DNA from 2 places in the Allobosea sp. GW823-FHT01F03 genome. Region 2 is predicted to be linked to the other one. Evidence: riboswitches for the same ligand, from Rfam matches in the RefSeq annotation. Region 2 holds a riboswitch; the other holds the start of a gene.
The links. A riboswitch is a leader RNA that binds a small molecule or an ion and turns the genes downstream of it on or off. The one in region 2 is predicted to bind cobalamin.

Region 1: it holds a riboswitch for cobalamin, as region 2 does, so the genes downstream of both, AC3RCC_RS24820 (CbtB domain-containing protein) here and AC3RCC_RS03565 (TonB-dependent receptor plug domain-containing protein) in region 2, are expected to answer to the same signal.

Annotation. Positions count from the first base shown of each region.
Region 1 covers NZ_CM179505.1:5,191,927-5,195,887, forward strand. Annotated here, with positions in the region: gene cobD (threonine-phosphate decarboxylase CobD) at 1-36, opposite strand, end outside; gene cbiB (adenosylcobinamide-phosphate synthase CbiB) at 35-1,015, shown strand; gene cobO (cob(I)yrinic acid a,c-diamide adenosyltransferase) at 1,023-1,634, opposite strand; gene cobU (bifunctional adenosylcobinamide kinase/adenosylcobinamide-phosphate guanylyltransferase) at 1,648-2,160, opposite strand; cobalamin riboswitch at 2,284-2,463, shown strand; gene AC3RCC_RS24820 (CbtB domain-containing protein) at 2,502-2,675, shown strand; gene AC3RCC_RS24825 (CbtA family protein) at 2,688-3,431, shown strand; gene AC3RCC_RS24830 (DUF1636 family protein) at 3,480-3,905, shown strand; gene cobW (cobalamin biosynthesis protein CobW) at 3,902-3,961, shown strand, end outside.
Region 2 covers NZ_CM179505.1:758,245-762,205, reverse strand. Annotated here, with positions in the region: gene blh (bifunctional sulfur transferase/dioxygenase Blh) at 1-949, opposite strand, end outside; cobalamin riboswitch at 1,078-1,277, shown strand; gene AC3RCC_RS03565 (TonB-dependent receptor plug domain-containing protein) at 1,401-3,347, shown strand; gene AC3RCC_RS03560 (ABC transporter substrate-binding protein) at 3,389-3,961, shown strand, end outside.

The sequences.
Region 1 (3,961 bases), 1.3 Mb from region 2:
CCAGATCGCCCCTTCCGTCCCCGCTCCGTCCGCCATGATCTTCCCCGACGCTTTGCCGCTGCTCCTCGCCGCCCTGATCATCGAGGCGGCGATCGGCTATCCGGCGCGCTTGTACGCATGGATCGGCCATCCCGTCACCTGGATCGGGGCGCTGATCGCGGCGCTGGACCGCAGGCTGAACCGCGAGAGCGCCGCCTTCTCCAGAAGGCGCCTCGCCGGTCTCGCGGCACTCGCCATCCTGCTTTGCGTGACGCTGGTGGCGAGCCTCGTCCTGCTCTGGCTCTGCCGCCTGGCGGGTGCCTTTGCCCTGCTGCCGCTCGCTTTGCTCGCTTCGACCTTGCTGGCGCAGCGCAGCCTTTACGAGCATGTCGCCGCCGTCGCCGAGGGGCTCGAGAAGGATGGACTTCCTGGCGGGCGCAAGGCGGTCGCGATGATCGTCGGGCGCGATCCTGAGAGCCTCGACGAGGCCGGAGTGGCGCGGGCCGCGATCGAGAGCCTGTCGGAGAATTTTTCCGACGGCATCGTCGCGCCGGCCTTCTGGCTCGGCATCGGCGGCCTGCCCGGCGCCATCCTCTACAAGGGGATCAACACCGCCGATTCGATGATCGGCCACAAATCGCCGCGCCATCTCGCCTTCGGCTGGGCGGCGGCGCGGCTCGACGACCTCGTCAACCTGCCGGCCTCGCGGCTGACCGCCCTGCTGCTGGTCGCAGCAGCGGCGCTCGATCGGCAGGCCGATGCCTCCGCCGCCTGGCGCGCCGTGCGCCGCGATGCAGGGCGCCACCGCTCGCCCAATGCCGGCTGGCCGGAGGCGGCGATGGCGGGGGCGCTCGGGCTTCGTCTCGCCGGGCCGCGCGTCTATGGCGCGGTCAGGGTCGAGGATGGCTGGATGGGCGACGGACGGGCCGAGGCGAAGGCAGCCGACATCCGGCGGGCGCTCGGGCTCTACCGGAAAGCCTGCCTGATCCTGTGGGGGCTGGCGGGGCTCGGCAGCCTCGCAGTGCTGGCTGGCTGAGCGACGCTCAGAACTCGATCCCCTCCTGGGCCTTCACGCCGGCGGCGAAATGGTGCTTCACCAACGTCATCTCGGTGACGAGATCGGCGGCCTCGATCAACTCCGGCTTGGCGTTGCGGCCGGTGACGACGATGTGGAGATCGGGCCGGCGCGCCTGCAAGACCGCCACGACCTCGGCGAGCGGCAGATAGTCGTAGCGCAGGGCGATGTTGAGCTCGTCCAGGACCAGGAGCCGGATGCTCTCGTCGGCCATCAGCTCCTTCGCCTTCTCGAAGGCGCGGGTCGCGGCGGCGATGTCGCGGGCCTTGTCCTGCGTCTCCCAGGTGAAGCCCTCGCCCATCGAATGCCAGGAGATCTGATCGCCGAAGGCCTCCAGCGCCTTGCGTTCGCCGGTCGACCAGGCGCCCTTGATGAACTGCACGACGCCGATGCGCCAGCCATGGCCAAGCGCCCGCAGGATCAGGCCGAAGGCGGCGGTCGACTTGCCCTTGCCGGGTCCGGTGTTGACGATCAACAGCCCCTTCTCGAGCGTCTTGCCGGCGACCTCGGCGTCCTGGACCGCCTTGCGCTTCTCCATCTTCGCCTTGTGGCGGGCGGCCCCACCGTCATCGATCGTCATCGCTTCGTCCCTGCTATTTCACCTGCATCGGCAGACCGGCGACCATGAAGACCACGCGCTCCGCCTGACTCGCAAGGCGCTGGTGCAGCCGCCCGGCCTCGTCGCGGAAGCGGCGGGCGAGCGCATTCTCCGGCACGATGCCGAGGCCGACCTCGTTCGAAACCAGCACGATCGGCCCCTGCGCCTCGCGGCAGGCGAGCATCAAATCACCTGTGGCGATGGCGATATCGCGCTCGGCCAGGATGAGATTGGTCAGCCAGAGCGTCAGGCAGTCGACCAGCACCGGCCGCCCGGGCGGAACGGCACGCAGAGCCTCGGGCAGCGCCATCGGCGCGTCGATCGTCCGCCAGTCCGGCGAGCGGCGGGCCCGGTGCTCGGCAATCCGCGCGCGCATCTCCTCGTCATAGGCCTGGGCGGTGGCGATGTAGATCCAGGGAGCCGGCAGGGCTTCGATCAGCGTCTCGGCATGGCGGCTCTTGCCGGAACGGGCGCCACCGAGGACGAGGGTGAGCGGGGGAACGGTCATGTCTTGGTCTCCGCGTCATGCTCGGGCGCAGAGCCGAGCATCTCTTTCAGGAGATTCTCGGCTCTGCGCTACGCTTCCGGCCGAGAATGACGTGAGTGCATTGCACAGCGCCCGCCGGATGGCTAATGATCATCCCCGACGGTGCCTCGGCGACGAGGTGAAAAGGGAACGCGGTGCGATGCCGCGGCTGCCCCCGCAACTGTAAGCGGCGCGTCCTGCGCCATCGGCCACTGGGTTTCCCGGGAAGGCGGAGCAGGACACCAAGCCGTGAGCCAGGAGACCTGCCGTCTTTCGATGTCGTCCAACAGGCTGCCGGTGGGGTGGCCAGGAAGTGAACCAAGATGAATACGGCTACCGTCTCCAGCCAGGCCAGCGTCTCCGAGCGTGCGAAAGCCGTCGCCGCGGCGCTGATCCTCGGCTTCGTGCTGGTCTACACCGTCGGCTTCGCGGCCTCCGCGAATGTCCACAATGCGGCGCATGACGCCCGCCACGGCCTCGCCTTCCCCTGCCACTGACGGGGAAGCCAAATGGTCACGCGTGTTCTCACGGTCAGTCTTCTGGCCGGGCTTCTGGCTGGGCTGCTGATATCGGCGCTCCAGCACGTCACCACGACGCCGCTCATCCTCAAGGCCGAGACCTATGAGGCGGCGCTGCGCGCGCAGCCCGCACCGATGCAGGCGGCCTTCACCGGCGAAGCCCGCATCCACCTCGCGCACGGCCCGGCCGCGCATGGGGACGAGCATGAATGGAAGCCGCAGGACGGTTTCCAGCGCACCGCCTTCACCAGCCTGGTGACGATCGGCACCGCGATCGGCTTCGCCGCCCTGTTGCTCGCCGGCATGATCGCGGCGAACGAGCGGATCGACGAGCGCCGGGCCCTGGCCTGGGCGGTCTGCGGGTTCCTCGCCTTCGGGCTCGCCCCGGCTATGGGGCTGGCGCCGGAACTGCCGGGCGCAGCCGCGGCGGAGCTACAGCACCGGCAGCTCTGGTGGCTGATGACCGCAGCCGTCACCGCGGGCGCGCTCTTCGTCTTCCTGCGGGTCGAGTCCTCCTGGGCAAGGGCGCTCGCCGTGCTCGCTTTGCTGCTGCCGCATCTGATCGGCGCGCCGCACCCGGTCGCTCCGGAAAGCCGGGTCCCCGCCGAGATCGCGGCGCATTTCGCGGCGCTCTCGCTCGCCATCCAGGCCGCGCTCTGGCTCGCCACCGGCTTCGCCGTCGGCGTGCTCTGGCCCTGGGCCACGCGCCGCAGCGCCGCCACGGCGGCGGCCTGACGCCTCGCGCGGCCGGAAACGGCCGCGCCAGTCCAAGGAAGCAGTCTCATGCTCGAAGGCGATCTCGCCCTCGCGACCATCGCCCGGCTGGAGCCGGGCTGCACCATCCATGTCTGCACAGCCTGCCGGCGCCAGCGCGACGATCTGCCTGACGGCTATGACCGGCCGGGCGTCGAGCTCGCATCGGCCCTGGCCGCGCGCCTTGCCGGCAGCCGCGTCGCCGTCGTCGAGGTCGAATGCCTCGCCGTCTGCAAGCGGCCCTGCACCATCGCGCTCGCCGCCGACGGCAAGTGGACCTATCTAATCGGTGACCTCGACACCGACAGCCATCTCGACGAGATCGTCGGCGCGGCGCAGAGCTTTGCCGCCAGCGCCAACGGCATCGTTCCCTGGAAAGAAAGACCCGCCTCGTTCCGCAAGGGCGTGGTCGCGCGCGTGCCTCCGCTGCCGCGCCAGCAAGGATCTGATCAATGAACGCTCCCCAGAACCCCACGCTCGGCAAGGTGCCGTGCACGATCATCACCGGCTTC
Region 2 (3,961 bases):
AATCCGCCCGCGCCGTGCCGGAATCCGGCATGAACAGCGTGTCGTGAACGAAGGCCGCATCACCGATCAGATAGCTCACCGAGGCCAGGGTATGGCCCGGCGAGAACAGCACCGACGCCTCGAGCGATCCGAGCCTGAAGCGTTCACCCGCCGCGAAGACCTTGTCCCATTGCGAGGCGTCGGCCGGAAAATCCGGCCAGTTGTAGAAATCCTTCCACAGACGCTGAACCGCGACGACCTCGGCGCCGATCGCCGTCGGCGCGCCGGTCTTCGCCTTGAGATAGGCGGCCGCCGAGAAATGATCGGCATGCGGATGGGTGTCGAGAATCCACTCGACGGTGAGGCCCTGCTGCGCGACATAGGCGAGGATGGCATCGGCACTGACGGTCGCGGTCGCGCCCGATTTCTCGTCGAAATCGAGCACGGGATCGATGATCGCACAGCGCGCCGTCGCCGGGTCTGCGACGACATATTGCACGCTGCCGCTGCGCAGCTCGTAAAAGCCCTTGACCTGCGGACTGCGGGCGCTCTCGCGGTCGAGCCAGGCTTTTGCGCCGGCAAGATCGAAGCCGAAGCGCGCTCCGAAACCCTGCACCTCCTCGGCCCTCATCCGTCCGCCCAGGACCTCGCCCAGCACATGCAGGGTCAAGGAGCGCGTGCCGCCCTTGCAATGCGCCAGCACCGGCCCCGGCGCCGCGGCGAGCGCCGCCTGGAAGGCCTCGACATCGGCCCGGGTGATGGTCGTCCCGGTCACCGGTACGAAGCTGTAGGCCAGGCACGCCTCGGTGGCCGCCTGCCTTTCGGCGGCCGAATCTGGCTGGCCCGGCTCCTCGCCATCGGGACGGTCGTTGACGATGGCCTTGAAACCCCGCGCGGCGAGGGACTTGAAGTCGACGAGGGAGGGCTGCCCAGCGACCGCAAGCCTCTCGGATATCTCGACGATTTTCATAGCGGCTCCTGTGGCTCGAAATTCAATATACATTTTCATATAATATATAATGATAACTTGCAACCCCTTCGTCGCGCCACGCGACCCCTCCCCACTCTCATCGCGCGTTGACGCCGCCTCATTCCCGCCCTACTCGTAAACGCGACGGTTCCCTCACGGGATCAAAAGGGAACGCAGTGCGGGTGGCTCGCCACCCCATGCTGCGGCTGCCCCCGCAACTGTAAGCGGCGAGCCTTTCGCCATACGCCACTGGGGCCTCGGCCCTGGGAAGGCGGTGAGAAGGCGCTGACCCGCGAGCCAGGAGACCTGCCGTCAGTCGTGGTCACACGCGAACACGTTCGGACGGGGTGTTTCGATCGCTGGTTCACTTGCGCGCTACCCTTTTCGGGTGCGGGCGGGAGATCGCGTTCGCGGTGACGTGCCACAACGTTGACCGCCCGAGGTTTCTTCCGTGCTCCCCTTCCCCCAGACCGCCCTGCGCGGCCCCCTGCCGTTCGCCTTCCTGCTGCTCGCCGGCACCTCGTTGAACCCCCTTGCCGCCAGGGCCCAGTCGGGACCTGAAACGATCCGGCTCGACGAGGTCGTGGTCAGCGCCACCGGCACGCCGACCCCGGCACGCGAGGTCGCAAGCTCCGTCACCGTCATCACCGCCGACCAGATCCAGCGCGAGCAGCGCCGGACGCTGCCGCAGGCGCTCGCCGCCGTGCCGGGCCTCAACATCGTCCAGATCGGCGGCCCTGGCGGTCAGACCTCGGTGTTCATGCGCGGCACCAATTCGAACCACGTCAAGGTGCTGATCGACGGCATCGAGGCCAACGACCCGTCGACGCCGAACCGGTCCTTCGATTTCGGCTCGATGCTGACCGACGACGTCGAGCGTATCGAGGTACTGCGCGGGCCGCAGAGCGGCCTCTACGGCGCCAACGCGATCGGCGGCGTGATCTCGATCGTCACCAGGCGCGGCGAAGGGCCGCCAAAGGCGACCGCGCGCGTCGAGGCCGGCTCGCACGGCACCTTCAACCAGGCCGCAGGCTTCAGCGGCGGCGACGACCGTTTCAACTACGCCTTCAACGTCTCCCATATGCGCTCGGACTCGACCGATTCCGTGCCGCCGAACCTGATCCCGCCGGGCGTGCGCGTGAAGCCCAATGCCTATGACGCCTATAGCTACTCCAGCCGCCTCGGCTTCGCCTTGACCGACACGCTCAGCGTCAACTGGGTCGGCCGCTATACCGACGGGCAGTTCCGCTCGACCTATGACAGCGGCTTCCCCAGTCGGCCGACATCCTACCGATCGCTTTCGAACTACGCCCAGGCCTTCACCCGCGGCGAGGTGGTCTGGGATCCGCTGGGAGGTCGCTTTGTGAACCGCTTCGGCGTGTCCTACTCGAACCAGGATCGCTCCTACCGCTCCCCCGACGCATTCGGGGCCCTCGGCCTGCCGACGGAGAATCTGGGTGAGCGGACCAAGCTCGATTGGCGGGGCGATCTCGAACTCGCCAAGGGGCACATGCTGATCGGCGGCCTCTCCTATGAGCGCGAGCGGCTGGACACCCCCAGCCTCACGGCCTCGAACGGCAGCAAGGCGGCCTATCTCGAATATCAGGGCAATGTCGCCGACCGCTTCTTCCTGGCCGCCAACATCCGTCACGACCACGATGACAGCTATGGTGGCCACACCACCTACCGGATCGCGCCAGCCTACATCGTTCCAGGGACCGAGACCAAGCTGAAGGCGAGCTATGGCACCGGTTTCAAGGCGCCGACGCTCGCCGAACTCTTCATCGACTACCGGCCGGGCTTCAACTTCTTCGGCAACCCGAATCTCAAGCCGGAGGAAAGCCGTGGCTGGGACGTCGGCTTCGAGCAGCCGCTTCTGGACCGGCGCGTTCAGTTCGGTGCGACCTGGTTCCAGAACGACATTCAGAACCTGATCGCGACCAACGCGGCGCGCAACTCCTACGCCAATATCGGAAAGGCCGAGACGAAGGGCGTCGAGTCCTTCGCCGCGCTGCAGATCTCCGAGCAGTTGCGTGTCAGGGCCGACTACACCTTCACGCTCGCCAAGGATGAGGTCGCGCGACAGGAACTGCTGCGTCGGCCGCGTCACAAGGCAAGCGGCACAGTCACCTGGACCCCGATGGATAAGCTCAGCCTCTCGGCGACGCTGATCTATGTCGGTCCCTGGGTCGACGGGAACCGGGACTTTTCGGTGCCTCGCCTGAAGGCCAAGGGCGCGACGCTGGTCAACCTCGCCGCCGAGTACAAGGCCACCGACAAGGTCACGGTCTTCGGACGCGTCGACAACCTGTTCGACAAGCGCTGGGAGAATCCCGTCGGCTTCCTCGTGCCCGGCTTCGGCGCCTTCGGTGGCGTCAAGGTCGCGTTCGGCGGATGATGGCGGAGCGCCGCTCAAAATGCGCCCTCGGCACAGCGCTCGTGGTCGCGAGCCTCGCGCTCGCGGCTACGCCGGCAGCGGGCGCCAGGCCGGAGCGCATCGTCTCGCTCAACATGTGCACGGACGAGCTCGTGCTGCGCCTTGCCGATCCCGCGGCGATCGCCTCGGTGACCTGGCTCTCGCAGGACCCGCGCAACGCCAATATGGCAGAGGCGGCCCGCCGGTACCCGGCCAATCACGGCCTCGTCGAGGAATTGCTGGCCTTCCGGCCCGATCTCGTCATCGCCGGGAGCTTCACCACCCGCAACACCGTCGCGCTGCTGAAGCGCGTCGGCGCGCCGGTCAGGGAATTCGGCGTGCCGCGCGACCTCGCCGGGGTCAAGGCCCAGATCGCCGAGATGGCGGCGCTGCTCGGCGAGCCCGCCCGCGGCGAAGCCCTGATCGGCGAGATCGACGCAAGGCTAGCCACGTTGGCACAGCGCATCGGCGAGGAGCGGCCCAAGGCGCTGGTCCTGCGGCCCAACGGCTTCACCGTCGGGCGCGGCTCGCTGGTCGACGAGATCCTGACCAGGGCGGGCTTCATCAATCTCGCCGCCGAGCTCGGCATCGACAAT